4 regions of the Shinella sp. GW835-FHT14H05 genome follow, and region 1 is predicted to be linked to each of the others. Evidence: predicted binding sites of a transcription regulator. Region 1 holds the regulator's gene; each other region holds the start of a gene.

What was found. Region 1 encodes LexA, which represses DNA repair genes until DNA is damaged. Its sites were predicted from a motif close to TGTTCNNNNTGTGTTCNG; they were not measured.
Region 2: a site for LexA is predicted at 1,110-1,127, ahead of AC1Q6Z_RS28385 (ImuA family protein). Genes of this name have one in related genera too.
Region 3: a site for LexA is predicted at 2,538-2,555, ahead of AC1Q6Z_RS21430 (energy-coupling factor ABC transporter ATP-binding protein). Genes of this name have one in related genera too.
Region 4: a site for LexA is predicted at 2,342-2,359, ahead of AC1Q6Z_RS21735 (PA0069 family radical SAM protein). Genes of this name have one in related genera too.

Annotation. Positions count from the first base shown of each region.
Region 1 is NZ_JBXAFY010000001.1:1,455,580-1,460,078, forward strand. Features, by position in the region: gene AC1Q6Z_RS07115 (ComEC/Rec2 family competence protein) at 1-1,304, shown strand, start outside; gene lexA (transcriptional repressor LexA) at 1,285-2,004, opposite strand; gene AC1Q6Z_RS07125 (molybdopterin molybdotransferase MoeA) at 2,114-3,337, opposite strand; gene moaC (cyclic pyranopterin monophosphate synthase MoaC) at 3,337-3,831, opposite strand; gene trpC (indole-3-glycerol phosphate synthase TrpC) at 3,831-4,499, opposite strand, start outside.
Region 2 is NZ_JBXAFY010000014.1:47,396-51,894, reverse strand. Features, by position in the region: gene AC1Q6Z_RS28390 (Y-family DNA polymerase) at 1-384, opposite strand, end outside; gene AC1Q6Z_RS28385 (ImuA family protein) at 302-1,060, opposite strand; gene AC1Q6Z_RS28380 (ATP-dependent helicase) at 1,266-3,335, shown strand; gene dinB (DNA polymerase IV) at 3,375-4,496, shown strand.
Region 3 is NZ_JBXAFY010000007.1:190,274-194,772, forward strand. Features, by position in the region: gene AC1Q6Z_RS21415 (hypothetical protein) at 1-574, shown strand, start outside; gene AC1Q6Z_RS21420 (hypothetical protein) at 673-1,326, shown strand; gene AC1Q6Z_RS21425 (winged helix-turn-helix domain-containing protein) at 1,323-2,519, opposite strand; gene AC1Q6Z_RS21430 (energy-coupling factor ABC transporter ATP-binding protein) at 2,648-3,328, shown strand; gene AC1Q6Z_RS21435 (energy-coupling factor transporter transmembrane component T family protein) at 3,322-3,927, shown strand; gene AC1Q6Z_RS21440 (biotin transporter BioY) at 3,957-4,499, shown strand, end outside.
Region 4 is NZ_JBXAFY010000007.1:249,823-254,321, reverse strand. Features, by position in the region: gene AC1Q6Z_RS21745 (hypothetical protein) at 31-207, opposite strand; gene rnhB (ribonuclease HII) at 310-960, opposite strand; gene AC1Q6Z_RS21735 (PA0069 family radical SAM protein) at 1,127-2,284, opposite strand; gene AC1Q6Z_RS21730 (glycosyltransferase family protein) at 2,457-2,990, shown strand; gene AC1Q6Z_RS21725 (calcium-binding protein) at 2,987-3,979, opposite strand; gene moaB (molybdenum cofactor biosynthesis protein B) at 4,058-4,499, opposite strand, start outside.

The DNA.
Region 1 (4,499 bases):
TTGTCGCCGTGCTCTTCGGGCGATCGGCCATCAGCCTGCGCAATGTCGCGCTTTCGGCGATCCTCATCCTGCTGGTGACGCCATCTGCCGTCACCAATCCAGGTTTCCAGATGTCCTATGCGGCGACGCTCGGGCTTGTCGCGGGCTACGCGGCCTGGCGCGAGCGGCCGATGCGGCGGGAAAGCCGGGGAGGGCCGTTGCAACTGTTCGGCGGCTCGCTCGGCCGTTTCTTCGGCGGGCTCATGCTCTCCTCGTTGATCGGCGGTTTTTCCACGCTGATCTATTCCATCGGCCATTTTCACCGCATCCCCGCCTATGGCCTCGCCGGCAATCTTCTGGCGATGCCGGTGATCAGCACGATCGTCATGCCCTTTGGCCTCATCGCAGTGCTGCTGATGCCGTTCGGCCTCGATGCCATCCCCTTCGCGATCATGGGCAAGGGCATCGAATGGATGATCGCGCTTTCGATGTGGGTCGCAAGCTGGAAAGGCGAAATCGTCACCGGTCAAATTCCGCAGTCCGCTTTCCTGCTAATCGGCCTCGGCGGCGGCCTGGCCTGCATCCTGCGCACCCGGCTGCGCCATGCCGGCACGCTGCTCGTCATGCTCGGGATCGTCATCGCCTGCTGGCCGGACGAACGCCGCGCGCCGGAAGTGCTGGTCTCGGAAGACGGCCGTCTCGTGGCGATCCGGCGCGGCGACACCGTTGCAACGAACCGCGCAAGGCCGCCGGATTTCATCTATGCGCAATGGCGCCGCGCGCTGCGGCTCGGCGATCTCATCAAGCCGGAGATGCGCAAGAGCGAAGGGCTGACGGTAGAGGAGGTCGGTGAAACCGCTGAAGGGACTGAAAAGCAGAGGAAGCCGCGCCACAAGGCGGATCGGCAGAGGGCGAAGGCCGCCATGGCATCCGCCCTGGAGGCCGCAGGAAAGGGCAGGGGCTTCATCTGCGAAACAAAGGCATTCTGCGCCGCTGTTTCGCCGAGCGGTTGGCGGATCGTCACGCTGGAAGACCTCGCCTTCCTCGGAACCGCCTGCGATGCTGCCGACCTCGTCGTCGTGTCCCAAGCCCTGCGGCTGGAGGAATGCCGCTCCGGAGCCCGGCTGATGACGGCCCGCCATTTGCGGCGCACGGGCGCACTGGAAATCCAGCCCGACGCCGAAAAGGCCGCTTCAACACTTTCCGACGCCGAGATCACCCCCGCCATCGAAACCCTCGACCGGCCCTGGTCTCGCCACCGCACCTATGATTGGCGTAGCGGCACCTTCGAGGCCGAGACGGCGCTCAATGATAGCGGCGAATGAGGCCGACGAGCTTGCCCTGGATCTTGACGCGGTCCGGCCCGAAAATGCGGGTCTCGTAGGCCGGGTTTGCGGCTTCGAGCGCAATGGAGGCGCCCTTGCGGCGGAAACGCTTAAGCGTCGCTTCCTCGTCGTCGACGAGCGCCACGATGATCTCGCCCGGATTGGCGGTGGTGGCGTTGCGGATGATCACGGTGTCGCCGTCGAGGATGCCGGCCTCGATCATCGAGTCGCCCTTGACCTCCAGCGCATAATGATCGCCGTTGCCGACCATCTCGGCCGGCACCATGATCTCGTGGGTGTTGTTCTGGATGGCGGAGATCGGAACACCGGCGGCGATGCGTCCCATGACCGGCACGGAGACCGACAACGACATGTCCGCTTGCGGCGTGCGCTGTACGGGGGCGGCCGGCACGGGCTGCTTGCCGCGGCTGCCTTCGATGACGGCCGGCGAAAAGCCGCGGCGCGGCTGGAGGCTTGGCGAATAGGCTTCGGGAAGCTTGATCACTTCCAGTGCCCGCGCCCGGTTGGGCAGGCGGCGGATGAAGCCGCGCTCCTCCAGTGCCGTGATGAGGCGATGGATGCCGGACTTGGATGCGAGATCGAGCGCATCCTTCATCTCGTCAAACGAGGGAGGAATACCGGACTCCTTCATCCGTTCATGAATGAACAGGAGAAGTTCCTGTTGTTTCCGCGTGAGCATGGCCCCTCCACCGAGAATCTTGAAACAATCCAGAATCGTGAAACAAATCCAGAACAGACACTATCTGTTCCATATGTGTTCCGCAAGGCCTTGGAAATAATAATATTGTTCAGACGGAGGGTTCGCGCAGGAGAAGTACTTCGCAGAGATCGCCTTGGGGAACGGCCGGGGCGTTTGGCGGTCGGATCAGCAAGCCTTCCGATTCGGCGAAGACCTTCATCATCGAGGAATCCTGCTTGCCGAAGGGGGTGACGCGCAGGTCGCCGGCCGGTCCCCGGACGATGCGGGCGCGGACATAATCCTGCCGCTGGTCGTTTTCCTTGAGCGGCACGGCGGCGATGGCCGGGTGCCGGCGGTTTTTTGCGGGCAGGCGGGCGAGGCGGCGCACCAGCGGCTCCAGGAAGAGCAGCGAGCAGACGAGGCTTGAGACCGGGTTGCCGGGCAGGCCCAGCACCTGGATATCCCCCAGCCGGCCGACCATCAGCGGCTTTCCCGGCCGCATGGCGATTCGCCAGAAATCGAGCTCCATGCCGGCCTCGCCGAGCACCGGCTGCACGAGGTCGAAATCGCCGACGGAGGCGCCGCCGAGCGTCACGAGCACGTCGATATCGAGCGCCAGGGCGTTTCGCACGGCTTCCAGAATCGCCTGCTTGTCGTCGCCGACGATCCCGAGGTCGATCACCTCCGCGCCGGCCGCCCGCGCGAGCGCCGAAACGCCATAGGTGTTGGACGCGATGATCTGGCTGGCGCCGGGCGGCGTTCCGGGCGGGACGAGCTCGTCGCCTGTCGCAAGCACCGCGACGCGGGGGCGGGCGTAGACTGTTAGCGCCGGATGGTTCATCGCAGCGGCGACGGTCAGGCGGCCGGCATCGAGCACGGCGCCGGCCTTCAGCACGGTCTCGCCTTCGGAAAAATCCTGTCCGCGTGGGCGCACATGGCGGCCTTTTGGAGTGAGGAAGGTCGTGCGGATGCGGCCGTCTTCCAGCTTTTCCGCGTCTTCCTGCAAAAGCACGGTATCGGCGAAGGAGGGCAAGGGCGCGCCGGTGAAAATGCGCACGGCCTCGCCCGGGCCGGCAGAGCCTTCGAAGGCGTGACCGGCGGAGGAGAGGCCGACGACCTTGAGGATGGCGCCGAGTGTAGCGATATCCGCGTGGCGGACGGCGTAGCCGTCCATGGCGGAATTGTCGAAAGGCGGCTGGGTCAGGCGCGCGGCGATGTCTTCGGCGAGGACGCGGCCTTGCGCGTCATGCAGCGAAACCGTCTCTGTCCGCTGTGTCGGCTTGGGCCGGGAAAGCAGGCGGTCGAGGGCGTCGGCGACGGGGAGGAGCGACATCAGGCGTTTGCCCGCTTGTAGTCGCCGGAGCGGCCGCCGGATTTTTCGACGAGCCGGATGCCGCCGATCTCCATCTCGCGGTCGGCGGCTTTCGCCATGTCGTAGATGGTGAGGCAGGCGACGCTGACGGCGGTGAGCGCCTCCATTTCGACGCCGGTGCGGCCGGTGAGCTTCGCCATGGCCTCGACGCGCAGGCCGGGCAGGGTACGGTCCTCGCGGATTTCGACGGCGACCTTGGTGAGCATCAGCGGGTGGCAGAGCGGGATAAGGCTCGACGTCTGCTTGGCGGCCATGATGCCGGCAAGGCGGGCCGTGCCGATCACGTCGCCCTTCTTGGCATCGCCCTTGAGGATGAGATCGAGGGTCGCGGGCGCCATCCGGATGAAGCCTTCGGCAACCGCGATGCGCACCGTTTCGGCCTTGTCGCCGACATCCACCATGTTGGCTTCACCGGAGGCATCGATATGGGTCAGCGTGGCGGCCTTTTCGGCCATCATTCGGCCGCCAGCATGCCGGCGGAGCCGGTCAGCAGTTCGCGGGTCGCGGCGGCCACGTCCTCCTTGCGCATCAGGCTTTCGCCGACGAGGAAGGTGGAGATGCCGACCTTGCCGAGGCGTTCACAATCCGCATGGGTGAAGATGCCGCTTTCGCCGACGAGCAGGCGGTCGTCGGGCACCATGCCGGCGAGCTTTTCCGACACCGCGAGATCGACCTCGAAGGTCCGCAGGTTGCGGTTGTTGATGCCGACGAGCTTGGATTTCAGCCTGAGCGCCCGTTCCATCTCCGGTTCGTCGTGCACTTCGATCAGCACGTCCATACCGAGCGAAAAGGCGGCGTCCTCCAGCATCTTCGCATCGTCGTCGCTGAGGGACGCCATGATGATGAGGATGCAGTCGGCGCCCCAGGCGCGGGCTTCCAGCACCTGGTAGCTGTCGAACATGAAGTCTTTGCGCAGCGCCGGCAGCGCGCAGGCCTGGCGGGCGGCGGTGAGGAATTCGGGCGCGCCCTGGAAGCTCGGCGTGTCCGTCAGCACCGAGAGGCAAGCGGCGCCGCCGGCCTCATAGGCCTTGGCGAGCGCCGGCGGATCGAAATCCGGGCGGATGAGGCCCTTGGAGGGGCTGGCCTTCTTGATTTCGGCGATCAGGCCGAAACTGCCGGCGGC
Region 2 (4,499 bases), on a different contig from region 1:
GCCCGTGATGAGAAGATCCTCGCCACCGTGAAGATGGTCGGCGCCCTCGGTGTCGATGACCAAGCCGTCGGCGCCATCGACGGCGACCACCGGGCTATATTGACGGAGCGCCCATAGCGCCAGCCGCTCGAGCGCGGCCGCATCTTCGGCCGGTGCTGCATCGACCATCATGAGATCGGCAACCATGGCCTGCGCTTTGCTGGCCGGCATTCCGACGCGCAGCCCGAGCTTCATGGCAGCCGGATCGGCAGCCGAGATCCAGCGCTTCGATCCACGCCGCGCGATCACGACGAGCGGCTTGTCAGCCGGCAAGGCTTCGCCAGCGTGCCGTCTGATCCGCTCTGTCGCCAGATGTGGGAAGTAGACAGATACGACCCTTGTCATCGGGGGCTCCAATTTCGAATTCGGCGCATTCGCCTGCTTTGACGCGCATCAGTTCCGCCAGCCAGCGCGCCCGCCCGACGCCGGCCACCGGCAATCGTTCCGACGGCAGGTTGCTGATGCGCCACCGCGTCGTCGAGGCCGTCGGCTGCCCATAATCCGACGCCTCGTTCTGCCGCCGCCAGCGCCGCAGCACGATCGCCATGGTTCCCGTCTTCTCCGCCGCCAACTGCAAGCGGCGCGAGGCGGTCATCGACAGGCGGACCAGCTCGCCGACGACGCAGGAAAGACCGCCGAAAGACAGCCCTTCCTCCATGGAGGACAGCACCTCCTCCTCCCGATCGCTTTCGCAGAACACGACCCGGTCAGGATGAAGGCCGGCCTGCGAGATCGCCGGGAAGAAGAGGTCCGGGCGCGTCATGCACCACAAGACCTTGCCCTTCGTCCGGGCGGCGACGCCGGCGGAAAACAGCGCCGCGGCCGCTCCATCGACCGTGCCGCCTCCCCCGCCGGCAACCTCATGCAACGCGCCGATGGTCAGCCCTCCGCCCGGCAAGGCCCGATCGATCTCCGGAACCGCGAAGGGCAGCACGGAGCGGGCGGGCGCGGCCCCGCCTTCTAGCTGGCCAATGCGCTCGCGAAGCTCGGCAAGCACGGGATTGAGGGCAGGGTTGGCCACGGCAGAATTGTTGCTCCTTCAGGGTTTTCAGCCGTCCTTTAAGCTGATACGTTCTTTATTTGTTCCGATTGACGAAGTGAGTCAATCGGGCTTCCGAGCGGGAGCTCCTCTCGCGGCTAAGGCGTTGAAACGAATCCAATAGCTGCATCAAGGGGATATCCGGCGCTCGGAGGGACAGGAAAATTTTCTCAGGCGCTGGGGACACATGACGACGGTATATCTCGACAAACTCAACGACCGCCAGCGGGAGGCGGTCGAGCATGGCGTCGGTCTGGCGGATGGCGCAATCGGCGGGCCGCTGCTGATCATCGCCGGCGCTGGATCGGGCAAGACCAATACCCTGGCGCACCGCGTCGCGCATCTGATCGTTAATGGCGCCGATCCGCGCCGCATCCTGCTGATGACGTTTTCCCGCCGCGCGGCTTCGGAAATGACGCGCCGCGTGCAGAGGATCTGCCGGCAGGTGCTCGGCGACAATGCCGCGATCATGACCGATGCGCTCGCCTGGGCGGGGACTTTCCATGGCATCGGTGCTCGGCTCTTGCGCATGTATGCGGAACAGATTGGGCTCGGTGTCGATTTCACGATCCATGACCGAGAGGACAGCGCGGACCTGATGAACATTGTCCGCCACCAGCTCGGATTCTCGAAAACGGAAAACCGCTTCCCCACCAAGAGCACCTGCATCGCGATCTATTCGCGGGTGGTGAACTCGGAGACGTCGATCGGCGAGGTCCTGAAGGCCTCCTATCCATGGGCTGTGGAATGGGAGCGCGAGCTGAAGGAGCTTTTTGCCGGCTATGTCGAAGCCAAGCAGACGCAGAACGTCATGGATTACGACGACCTCCTCCTCTACTGGGCGCAGATGGTCTCCGACCCGGACCTGGCGGACGACGTCGGCGGTCGCTTCGACTACGTGTTGGTCGACGAATACCAGGATACCAATCGCCTGCAGGCTGCCATCCTGATGTCGCTGAAGCCGGGCGGGCGTGGTCTCACGGTCGTCGGCGACGACGCGCAATCGATCTATTCGTTTCGCGCGGCGACTATACGCAATATCCTCGATTTCCCGAACGAGTTCTCGCCGAAGCCGGCCGACGTCATCACGCTCGACCGCAACTACCGTTCGACGCAGCCGATTCTCGCCGCCGCCAACGGCGTCATCGGCCTGGCACGCGAGCGCTACACGAAAAACCTCTGGACCGATCGCGCATCGGAGCAGCGGCCGATGCTTGTGACGGTGAAGGACGAGACGGACCAGGCCGCCTATATCGTTGAGCAGGTGCTGGCCAACCGCGAGGTGGGTGTTCCCCTGAAGCAGCAGGCCGTGCTGTTCCGCAGCTCCAACCATTCCAGCGCGCTGGAAATCGAGCTGACCCGCCGGAACGTGCCCTTCGTGAAGTACGGCGGCTTGAAATTCCTCGATGCCGCCCACGTCAAGGACCTGCTCGCCGTTCTACGCTTTGCCCAGAACCCGCGCGATCGCGTTGCCGGCTTCCGGGTGCTCCAGCTTCTTCCGGGCGTCGGGCCGCAGACGGCCGGCCGGATCCTCGACACGATCGCCGCCGATCCGGAGCCGCTTCAGTCGCTCGCCGAGATCCCGCCGCCGCCCAAGAGCGGGGAGGACTGGCCCACCTTCATCACGCTCGTTTCCGCCTTGCGCAAGGCCGAGGCCGGCTGGCCGGCCGAGATCGGCACGGTGCGGATGTGGTACGAGCCGCATCTCGACCGCATCCATGAGGATGCCGACACGCGCAAGGCAGACCTGCTCCAACTAGAGCAGATCGCCAGCGGCTATCCGAGCCGGGAACGCTTCCTGACGGAGCTGACCCTCGATCCGCCGGACGCCACCAGCGACCAGGCCGGCGTGCCGCTGCTCGACGAGGACTATCTGATCCTTTCGACCATCCATTCGGCCAAAGGCCAGGAGTGGCGGTCGGTGTTCATGCTCAACGTCATCGACGGCTGCATTCCGTCCGACCTCGGCACGGGGACAACGGCCGAACTGGAGGAGGAGCGCCGGCTCCTCTATGTCGGCATGACGCGTGCGCGCGACAGCCTCGCCCTCATCACGCCGCAGCGCTTCTATACCTATGGGCAGAATTCCCAGGGCGATCGTTACGTCTCGGCCTCGAAAAGCCGTTTCATCCCGGCAACCCTGTTGCAATTCTTCGAGACGACGAGCTGGCCCAAGGTCAGCGCAGCCGCCGGCGAACGGAGCACGCGGAACGTCCGCATCGATGTCGGCGCGCGGATGCGCTCGATGTGGCAATGATGCAATCCGGAAAGATGCGAGAACACGCGATCTGGGGCGATGGACAAGCAGGACGCGATCGAGACGACGGCAGTGGATGCGGAACGCGAAGAGCGGGTCCGGCGCATCATCCATGTGGACATGGATGCCTTTTACGCCTCTGTCGAACAGCGCGATAACCCGGAACTGCGCGGCAAGCCGGTTGCCGTCGGCGGCTCCGCGGCGCGCGGCGTCGTCGCTGCCGCCAGTTACGAGGCACGAGCCTTCGGTGTTCGATCTGCCCTCCCCTCCGTCACGGCCAAACGGCGCTGCCCGGACCTGATTTTCGTGCCGCCGCGCTTCGACGTCTACCGCGCCGTCTCCGGGCAAATCCGCGAGATTTTCTCCGAGCACACGGACCTCATCGAACCGCTCTCCTTGGACGAAGCCTATTTGGATGTGACGGAAAACAAGCAGGGCATCACGATCGCCACTGAAATCGCAACGATCATCCGGGCGCGCATCAAGGAGGTCACCGGCCTCAATGCATCGGCCGGCATTTCCTATTGCAAGTTCCTCGCCAAGATGGCGAGCGACCTCAACAAGCCGAACGGTCAGGCCGTCATCACGCCGAGACATGGACCCGGCTTTGTCGATGAGTTGGCGGTCAAGAAGTTTCATGGCGTCGGGCCGGCGACCGCGGCGCGGATGGAGAAGCTCGGCATCCTTACGGGCGCCGACTTGAAGGCGAAGCCCCTCGCCTTCCTTCAGGAGCATTTCGGAAAATCCGGGCGCTGGTATCACGACATTGCCCGCGGCATCGATAATCGCCCGGTCCAGCCGGACCGCCCGCGCAAATCCGTCGGGGCCGAAGACACCTTCATGACCGACATCTTCGATCTGCAGGCGGCGCGCGCAGAGATCACACCTCTGGTCGAAAAGGTCTGGCGGCATTGTGAGGCAAAGGACCTTCGCGGGAAAACGGTCACGCTGAAGGTGAAGTATGCCGACTTCCAGACCATCACCCGCAGCAGGACGGCAGCCGTCTCGGTCGCGGCGGCGGGTGAGATGGAAGCGATTGCACTGGCGCTGCTCGATGGCCTTTTCCCGACCGAAAAGGGTATCCGTCTTCTCGGCATCACCGTGTCGTCGTTCGCCGAAGAGTCCGCTGCCGATCCCGACCAGCTCGCGTTCACGATATAGCCG
Region 3 (4,499 bases), on a different contig from region 1:
CGACCAGCTCATCAAGGGCGTGATCGGCGCGATCACCGGCCTCATCGGCGGCATCGCCGCCTTCCTGCCGATCCCCGGCCTCGACGCACTGGCCCGCTTCGCCAACACGGTGATCCGCCTGTCGCTGACCTATGTCGACGAGATTATTCTCGGCTACAACATCCGCACCAACAGCGACAATGCCTGGGAAAGCTCGCGCCGCGGCCTCGTGCTCTATGCGCAGAACGGGCTGAAGATGGTGAAGAACGCCGTCTGGCTCTCGATCTTCCTGTGGATCCTCTCGATCGTCGTCTTCCTGCTGGCGCTGGCGCCCGCCGCGGCCATTCTCTATGCGTTCCCGGGCGAGATCGCCGGCTACAGCTTCATCGTCGCCATCGTCTTCGCCTGGGCGTTCAAGGCGGCCGTGCTGGAACCCTTCGCCATCACCGCGCTGATGGCCGTCTATTTCGACACGATCCGCGGCCAGGTGCCGGACCCGGAATGGGACGCGAAACTGGCCGGCGCATCGGCCAAATTCCGCGCGCTGACGGAGCAGGCCACGACCGCATTTGGCGGGCGGCCGGTGACGGCCTAGAGTTCGCGCGGAATGCAGAGAATTTGAACCATTCCGATTACCGGAAGTTGTGGATTTTTCTCTACTGTCCCCCCTCAGCAATTCGCTGGGGGATGTCCATGCGTCTGTTCATCGTTCTCGTGCTGGCGACAATGCTGGCCGCACTGTCGTTCACCGATGATGCCGAGGCCCGCCGTCGCGGCTTTTCCTTCGGCAGCAGCCGGGCGAAAACCCGATCCGTGCCCGTCATCATCCCCATATCGAGCGGCAGCTCATCCGTCGTCTTCGTCAAGGAACTGCCGAATGTCGCGACGTTCAGGTTCAAGGACAAGGGCTTCTACGATCTCGGCTACAAGTTCGACACGTTCGGTGGCGGAGAATGGGTCGGCTATTTCAAGGGCAAGTCCAGCTATGTCAGGCTCGACCAGGCGAAGGTCAAGCAGCTCGTATTGCCCATGGTGGGACTGACGGAGGCGGACGCTCCCACGCGCGGGGCCGGCGGCCAGCTGATGGTGGGCTTCGTCTGGATCATCGCAGCGCTCGTCGCCGCCGTCTTCGCCCTGCTGCGCTTCTCGGGCCTGCGCCGCGCCATTTTTGCCCCGCGGGGCCGGAAGCAAACCGAGGATGATTTCGACGATCGGCGCTTTGCCGTCAGCGCCCCGGAGCCATCCTACCAGCAAAAACCGAACCTGGCGGCGGTGCCGCGCGCGCAATCGGCCGCACCGTCCTTCAACCGCGCCGTTCCGGCTGGCGCCTTCGGGAAAAGGCGCTAAGCTTCACCTCTCCACCCATCGAGATAGCGCACCGTTTCCACGCCCGAAAATTTTGCGAGCCGCGTTAGCTCGGCATCCAGCTTCTCAAGCCGCCCCGCCGATGGGCGCACCTTCGGTTCCCACCAGAGCCGCTTGACGTCGAGCGTGCCGGCCTTGCGGTCGGCTTTCATATCGATGCGGCCGACGAGGCGGTCGCCTTCGAGCAGCGGGAAGACGTAGTAGCCATATTGCCGCTTCGGCTCCGGCACGAAGATCTCGATGCGGTAGAAATAGCCGAACAGCCGTTCCGTGCGGTTGCGGTCGCGGATCAGCGGATCGAAGGGCGAGAGCACGCGCAGGCGGGCCGGCGGCTCGGGGATGTCGCCGAGATTTTCCGGGAAATCGGCGAAGGCATGCGAGGCGCGCGGCTTGCCGCCGTCCATCGTCTCGATCGAGACGGGGCGAAGCTCGTCGCGGTGAGTCTCCACCCAGGTTTTCGCCTCCTCCGGCGTGATCAGCGCCCAGAAGGCGGCGATCTCGCCATGCGTGGCGAAGCCCAGCCGTGTCAGCGCGCTGCGGCAGGCCCAGTCGACGAAGGCGTCGTGTTCGACAGCCGGTTCGTGGTGATGCGGCGGCAGCACGCGCTCGGCAAGGTCGTAGACCTTCTGGAAGTTCTCCCGCCGGGCAATCGCCAGCTTGCCGGTGTGCCAGAGATATTCCAGAGCCGTCTTGTTGGGATGCCAGTTCCACCAGCCGCCGGATTTGTGATCGTCCACCTTCAATTCGCGCGACAGCACCGGTCCGCTGGCAGCGATGCGCTCGTAGGTCTCCTCGAAAGCCCTGTCGAAGCCCTCGCCCTGCCATTTGCGCCAGTTTTCCAGGATGGAGGCTTCCTTGCGGCGGAAACGGTGCTTCCAGTAGCGGAAGAAGGCGCTCGGGATAATCGAGGCGTCGTGCGTCCAGTGCTCGAAGAGTTCGCCGTCCTTCTCCAGCAGTTCGGAAAGATGCTCGCGCCGGTAGGTCTGGTTGCGCGAAAACAGGATCTGGTGATGCGCCCGCTCGACCGTGGCGATGCTGTCCACCTGAACGAAGCCGATGTCGTGGATGAGTTGCAGCAGCCCCGCCTTGCCGAGCTGGCGGCCGGGGGAAGCGCTGAGACCCTGCCGGGCGAGGAAGATGCGCCGGGCCTCGGCATTGGAAAGGAGAATCGTCATGGCGGGATGATAGGCATATATTCTCTGTTTGTTCTACTGTTTTCGTCATGCCGCAGCGCACGAGGCGTTTGCGCTTTTCCCCGAATTGCTTATAGCTCCCTCACCATCCGCGAACCGGGATCCCGCTCTTGGATATCGTCTTCTCCGCCGCCACGGTGACCTATGCCGGCCGCGTGGCGCTCCACCCGCTGACACTTACGCTCACCGAACGCCGCATCGGCGTCGTCGGCCTCAACGGCTCCGGCAAGACGACGATGGCGCGGATGATCAACGGCTTGGTCAAGCCGACCGCCGGCACCGTGACCGTCGGCGGGCTGGATACGGTGGCGGACGAGGTGGGTGCACGCGGAAAAACCGGCTTCATCTTCCAGAACCCGCAGCATCAGATGATCCTGCCGATCCTCGCCGAGGATATCGCCTTCGGCCTGAAGAACCGCGGGCTCGGCAAGGCGGAGATCGCGGAAAAGACCGAGGCCGTGCTGGCGCGATTCGGCATTTCGCATCTCGCGCGCCGCCGCGTGCACGAGCTCTCCGGCGGCGAGACGCAGCTCGGCGCGATTGCCAGCGTGCTCGTCACCGGCCCGGACCTCTTGATCCTCGACGAGCCGACCAACCAACTCGACCTGAAAAACCGCGCGCTCATCGCGCGCACTATTGCCGGCCTGCCGGAACAGGTGCTCGTCATCACGCACGACCTTGCGCTGATCGAGAGTTTCGACCGCGTGCTGGTGTTCCACGACGGTCGGCTTGCGGCCGATAGCCGGCCGGAAGAGGCGATCCGCACCTACCGCGAGATCGCAACATGCTGAACGGGCTCGACATCGAGGGCGATTCGCTCCTCCACCGCATGCCGGTGCGCGGCAAGCTGATCGCGCTTTTCGTGGCGGCGATCGGGCTCTTCCTCACCACGGACCTGCGGCTTCTCGTCCCGGCGCTGGTGTTGTCGGCGGCGCTCTATCTCTCGACCGGGATCGGCGCCGGCGAGGCGTTCCGGCGCGTGCGCTTCGTGCTCTTCACGGTTCTTCTCGTCGCCGGGGCGAACTATCTTTTCCATTCGCTGCACGAGGCGCTCGCCGTCTTCTGCCGGCTCTCCACCCTGGTCCTACTCGCCGCCGCCATCACCGCGACGACGGGCATTTCCGCTTTCATGGACGAGATCACCCGGCTCCTGACGCCGCTGGAACGATTCGGCTTCGTGCGGGCGGCGGATGTCAGCCTGGCGGTCGGCCTCGTCATCCGCTTCGTGCCGGAAATCTTTGCCCGCTACGGCGAAATCGCGGACGCCCACAAGGCGCGCGGCCTGCCGGTGCGGCCGCTCACCACCCTCGTGCCGTTGATCATCCTGACGCTGAAGGATGCGGATACGATCGCCATGGCGATTGACGCGCGCGGATTTCGGCGGCACTAACCCATTTATGTCCATTCGGGAAAGCTGACATGACCACCAGAGACATCGTCCTCGTCGCCCTCTTCGCCGCGATCATCGTGGTGCTGGGCCTGCTGCCGCCGATCACCCTCGGCTTCATTCCGGTGCCGATCACCGCGCAGTCGCTCGGCGTCATGCTCGCCGGCTGCATTCTCGGCGCCAAACGCGGTGCGGCGGCAGTGCTGCTCGTGCTGCTGCTGGTCGCGATCGGCCTGCCGGTTCTGTCCGGCGGCCGTGGCGGCCTTGCGGTCTTCGCCGGCCCCACCGCCGGCTATCTCGTCGGCTGGGTCTTCGGCGCCTTCGTCTGCGGCCTGATCGCCGAGCGCTTCGTCAAGGAAGAACAGGGCGAGCTCACGCAGTTCCTCGCCTTCCTGGCCGCTGCCGTCGTCGGCGGCATCGCGGTCGTCTATCTCTTCGGCGTTCCGTGGCTCGCCTATATGAGCGGCAAGGCCTTCTTCGAGACGGCCCTCGCCGGCCTCGTCTTCGTGCCGGGCGATCTTATCAAGGCCTTCGTCGCCATGCTCGCCGGCCGCGCGGTGCTCGCCGGTTATCCG
Region 4 (4,499 bases), on a different contig from region 1:
CGGGCCTTCGAGGAGGTCAGTGGGGGGCACTTACTTGCAGATCTTGATCTTCTTGACGATCAGGTTGCCGTAGTAGTCGTAGGAATGGATCTTCTTGACGAAGCAATGCGGCTTGTAGCCGTAGCTGTAGTAGCCGGCCTGCGAAGGGGCGGCGAAGGAAACGGCTGCAACGAGGGCAACGGTGGCGGAAACGATGATCTTGCGCATGGGGGTCTCTCCTGATCTCTGAGGGATGAGCCTCTCTCATCCAGTGATCAGACTTTCCCATATCGCCCCGCTACGCGCTGTTCCGGATGGAACAGGGCTGGACTATTCCTGCTTGAGCGGGCGAAAACTCATGCGGTGCAGTCGGCAGGGGCCGATGGCCTGGATCGCCTTGCGGTGCACCTCGGTGGCATAGCCGGCGTGGAGGGCGAAGCCGTAGCCGGGGAAGGTGGCTTCCGCCCGCGCCATCATGCGGTCGCGCATGACCTTGGCGACGATTGAGGCGGCGGCGATGGAGACGGAGCGGGCATCGCCCTTGACGACGGCGCGGCCTTCGCAGGCGAGGCCGGGCGGCACGTCGCGACCGTCGGCAAGAACCAGCTTGGGGGCGACTTCGAGCCCGGCGACGGCCCGGCGCATGGCATCGAGGCTTGCCTTGCGGATGTCGATGACGTCGATGCGGCGCGAGCAGCTGGAGGCGACGGAGACGAAGGCCGATTGCATGATGAGCGTGAAGAGCTGCTCGCGCTTCGCGGCGCTCAGCTGCTTGGAATCGTTCAGCCCCTCCGGAATGTTGTCCGGATCGAGCACCACGGCCGCCGCGACGACGGGACCGGCGAGCGGGCCGCGGCCCGCCTCGTCCGTGCCGGCGACCGGCCAGAGGCCGCGCTTGCGGGCGGCAAGCTCCATCAGGAAATCCGGCCCTTCGGGCAGGTCGAAAAGAAGGCGGGAATCGGAGGATGCGGGACGGGACATGCGGCGAACCTCGCACATCCGTCCGATTCCCTGCAAGTCCCCCGGCAGGAGGCGGATGCCGGAGGAGCAACCGGCACGCCCGGGGAAGACGGGCCGGAAGATGATGCCGGGCGCGAATGCCCGGCGAATGTCGTTTTCGCACGACCCGGGAACGCCCGGGGTACAGCTAAAGCAGCGAGAGCTGGACGCCGCTGCCCGAGGGCGGCACGAACTGGTCGCTGGCGAGACTGCGGCGGGTGCGGGTCAACTCCAGCCGCTTGGCTGCCATCTCGAAGCGGCGGGCGATCTGCCAGGCATAGGGACCAGCGCCCTTCATGCGCTTACCGAATTCCGCGTCGTAGTCCTTGCCGCCGCGCATCGAACGCACCAGCGACATGACGTGGCGGTAGCGGTCCGGATAATGGCGTAGAAGCCAGTCGCGGAAGAGCGGGCTTACTTCCAGCGGCAGGCGGAGCAGCACATAGCTTGCCTCGCAGGCACCGGCCGCCTTACCCGAATCGAGCACGCGCTCGATCTCGTGGTCGTTGAGGCCGGGAATGATCGGCGCCATCATGATGGCGACCGGGATGCCGGCTTCTGACAGCGCGCGAATGGCTTCCAGCCGGCGCGGCGGGGTCGCGGCGCGCGGTTCCATGGTGCGTGCCAGCTTGCGGTCGAGCGTGGTGACCGAGATGCCGGCCCAGGCGAGCCCACGCGCCGCCATGCGGCCGAGGATGTCGATGTCGCGCATGACCAGCGCCGACTTGGTGACAATCGACACGGGATGATTGGCGGCATCCAGCACTTCGAGGATCTGGCGCATGATGCGCCATTCCTTCTCGATCGGCTGGTAGGGATCGGTGTTGGTGCCGATCGCGATGACCCGCGGCTTGTAGCCGGGCTTGGAAAGCTCGCGCTCCAGCAGTTTCGGCGCATCTGGCTTGGCAAACAGCTTCGCCTCGAAATCGAGGCCAGCGGAGAGGCCCATGAAGGCATGGGTCGGCCGGGCGAAACAATAGATACATCCGTGCTCGCAACCGCGATAGGGATTGATCGAGCGGTCGAAGGGAATGTCGGGCGAATCGTTGCTGGTGATGATCGTGCGCGGCTTTTCCACCTGCACCTCGGTGCGGAAGGGCGGAAGTTCCTCCAGTGTCTGCCAGCCGTCGTCGACGGTCTCGCGCGTCACCGGCTCGAACCGGCCGGTGAAGTTGAGCCCGGCCCCGCGGCCGCGCCGGCGGTCCCCATCGACGCGCATGCCCGTCTGTGCCATCAGCGCCTCGGCAACGTCTTTCGTGTGGCCGGGCGCGAGGGAGCCCTGCCTGAGATCGGCAAGATCGTTCATGGCTGTCTCCGGCGGGGCAGACCCCCGTTCCAATGACTATATTCCTATCGCCGAAACCAGAACAATGCAAGAACAAAATTCCCCGCGCCGCTAACCATGCTTTCTAACCATGCGGGAACATGGCGGGGCGGGGGCGGTGGAAATCCATGCTGCAATGCGGTATTGCAAAGGAATGCTGACAATCATCCTGGAATGCCGCGACAACGAGGCCGAGCTTGCGCAGACGTTGTCGGCGCTGGTCACGGGCGCCGTGCAGGGCATCGTGCGCGACGTGATCGTGCTCGACCACGGTTCGCGCGACGGCTCGGCCAAGGTGGCGGATGCGGCAGGCTGCCGGTTCCTGACGAGCTGGGACATGAAGGATGTCGTGCGCTCCGCCCGCGGCGACTGGCTGCTGCTGCTGGAGCCGGGCGCGCGCCCGCTGGCCGGCTGGGTCGATGCCATCGTCGATCATGTGTCGATCAACAAGAACCCGGCGCGTTTTCTCGGCTCGCGCAACCATCGCCGGCCGTTCTTCAAGCGGTTTGCGCGCCGCGCCGCGCCGCTGGAGCAGGGGTATCTCGTCAGCAAGCGTCAGGCATCGGCGACCGTGCGCACCGGCATGGCGCTCGCCGACATGGCGGGCCGCTCGGGCGTGCGAAAACTGGTCGCCGAGATCGTGCCTGCCTGGGCGGTGAAGGCCATGCGGGCCGAGAGCGTGGATTAAAGCAGGAAGTCACTGCGGAAGAGGCCGTCCAGCCCACGGACCTCGATCTCGAAATCGGCCTGGCCGTCGCCGTTGACGTCGCCGGACACCACGCCGCCCTGGATGCGAAGCTCGCCGGCATTGCCGGAAAAATCGTTGCCGCCGATGAAGGCGAAAGCCTGGTTGCCGCCGCGGCCGGCATTGGCGTCGATGTCGCGCAGGTCGATCTTGTCGCCTTCGCCGTGGGTGAAATCGAGGATGACGTCGCGTCGCGCGCCCACCGCCGATTCGAAGACGCCGTTGAAGTCGAAACGGTCGGCGCCGCTGTCGCCCTGCAACAGGTCCATGCCGCGGCCGCCGGTAAGCACGTCGTTGCCGCCGCGCCCGGCAATCTGGTCGTCGCCACCAAGACCCTTCAATATGTTCGAGACGCTGGAGCCGAAGAGAATGTCGCCGGCATTGGTGCCCTCGGCATTCTCGATGCTGATCAGGCGCTCGAAACGGTTGGACCCGGTCTGCGCCAGGCCGTTGCCGAGATCGATGCCGACGCCGGTGCCGCCCACCACATTGTCGTCGTCGCGCGGGAGATAGCTGATCGAATCGACGCCCGAGCCGCCATGAAAGGTGTTCTGCTCGCCGACGGAGAAGAAGCGGTCGTTGCCGCCCTCGCCGAAATAGCTGCTCTTGAAGGTGCTGACGGCGATCTTGTCGTTGCCGGCGCCGGCCTTGACGATGTCGGCGCGCTCGTTGACGAAGGAGCCGAAGCCGGTGCCGACATAGGTGTCGTTGCCCGCGCCGAGGAGGATGACGCTGCCGTCTTCCTTCATGTTGACGACGCTGTCGTTTCCGGCGCCGGCATCCACCTGGTTGCGGCCGCCGAAATCGTCGGTGCGGTTGAGGATGATGGTGTCGTTGCCACCGCGCGCAAAAATCGTCACTTCGACATTGTTGAAGCTGCTGCCTTGTACGAAGCGGTCTGCGCGGTTGGTGCCGTTGATCGTGCGTCCCATTGGTCTCTCCTCAACTTTTCGATTGCTGGGAAAGTCATAGGGGGCGATGCGGGGGTGCGCAGTCTCCTATGGAACAGGTCAGCCGGCCGTGCGCTTCAGGTGCTCGTCGAGCCGCGGCATGATTTCCACGAAGTTGCAGGGCATGTGGCGATAGTCGAGCTGCGCCTTGAGAATGCCGTCCCAGGCATCCTTGCAGGCGCCCGGCGAGCCCGGCAGCACGAAGATGAAGGTGGCATTGGTGACGCCGCCGGTCGCGCGCGACTGGATCGTCGAGGTGCCGATCTTGTCGTAGGAGATGCGGTGGAAGACTTCGGAAAAGCCGTCCATGCGTTTTTCGAAGATCGGCTCCAGCGCTTCCGGCGTCACATCGCGGCCGGTAAAACCCGTGCCGCCGGTGGTGATGACGACGTCGATCGCCTCGTCGCGCGTCCAGGCCTCCACCGTCGCGCGGATTTCGGCGACGTCGTCCGTCACGATGGCGCGGGCGGCGAGCCGGTGGCCTGCCTCAGCGATGCGGGCG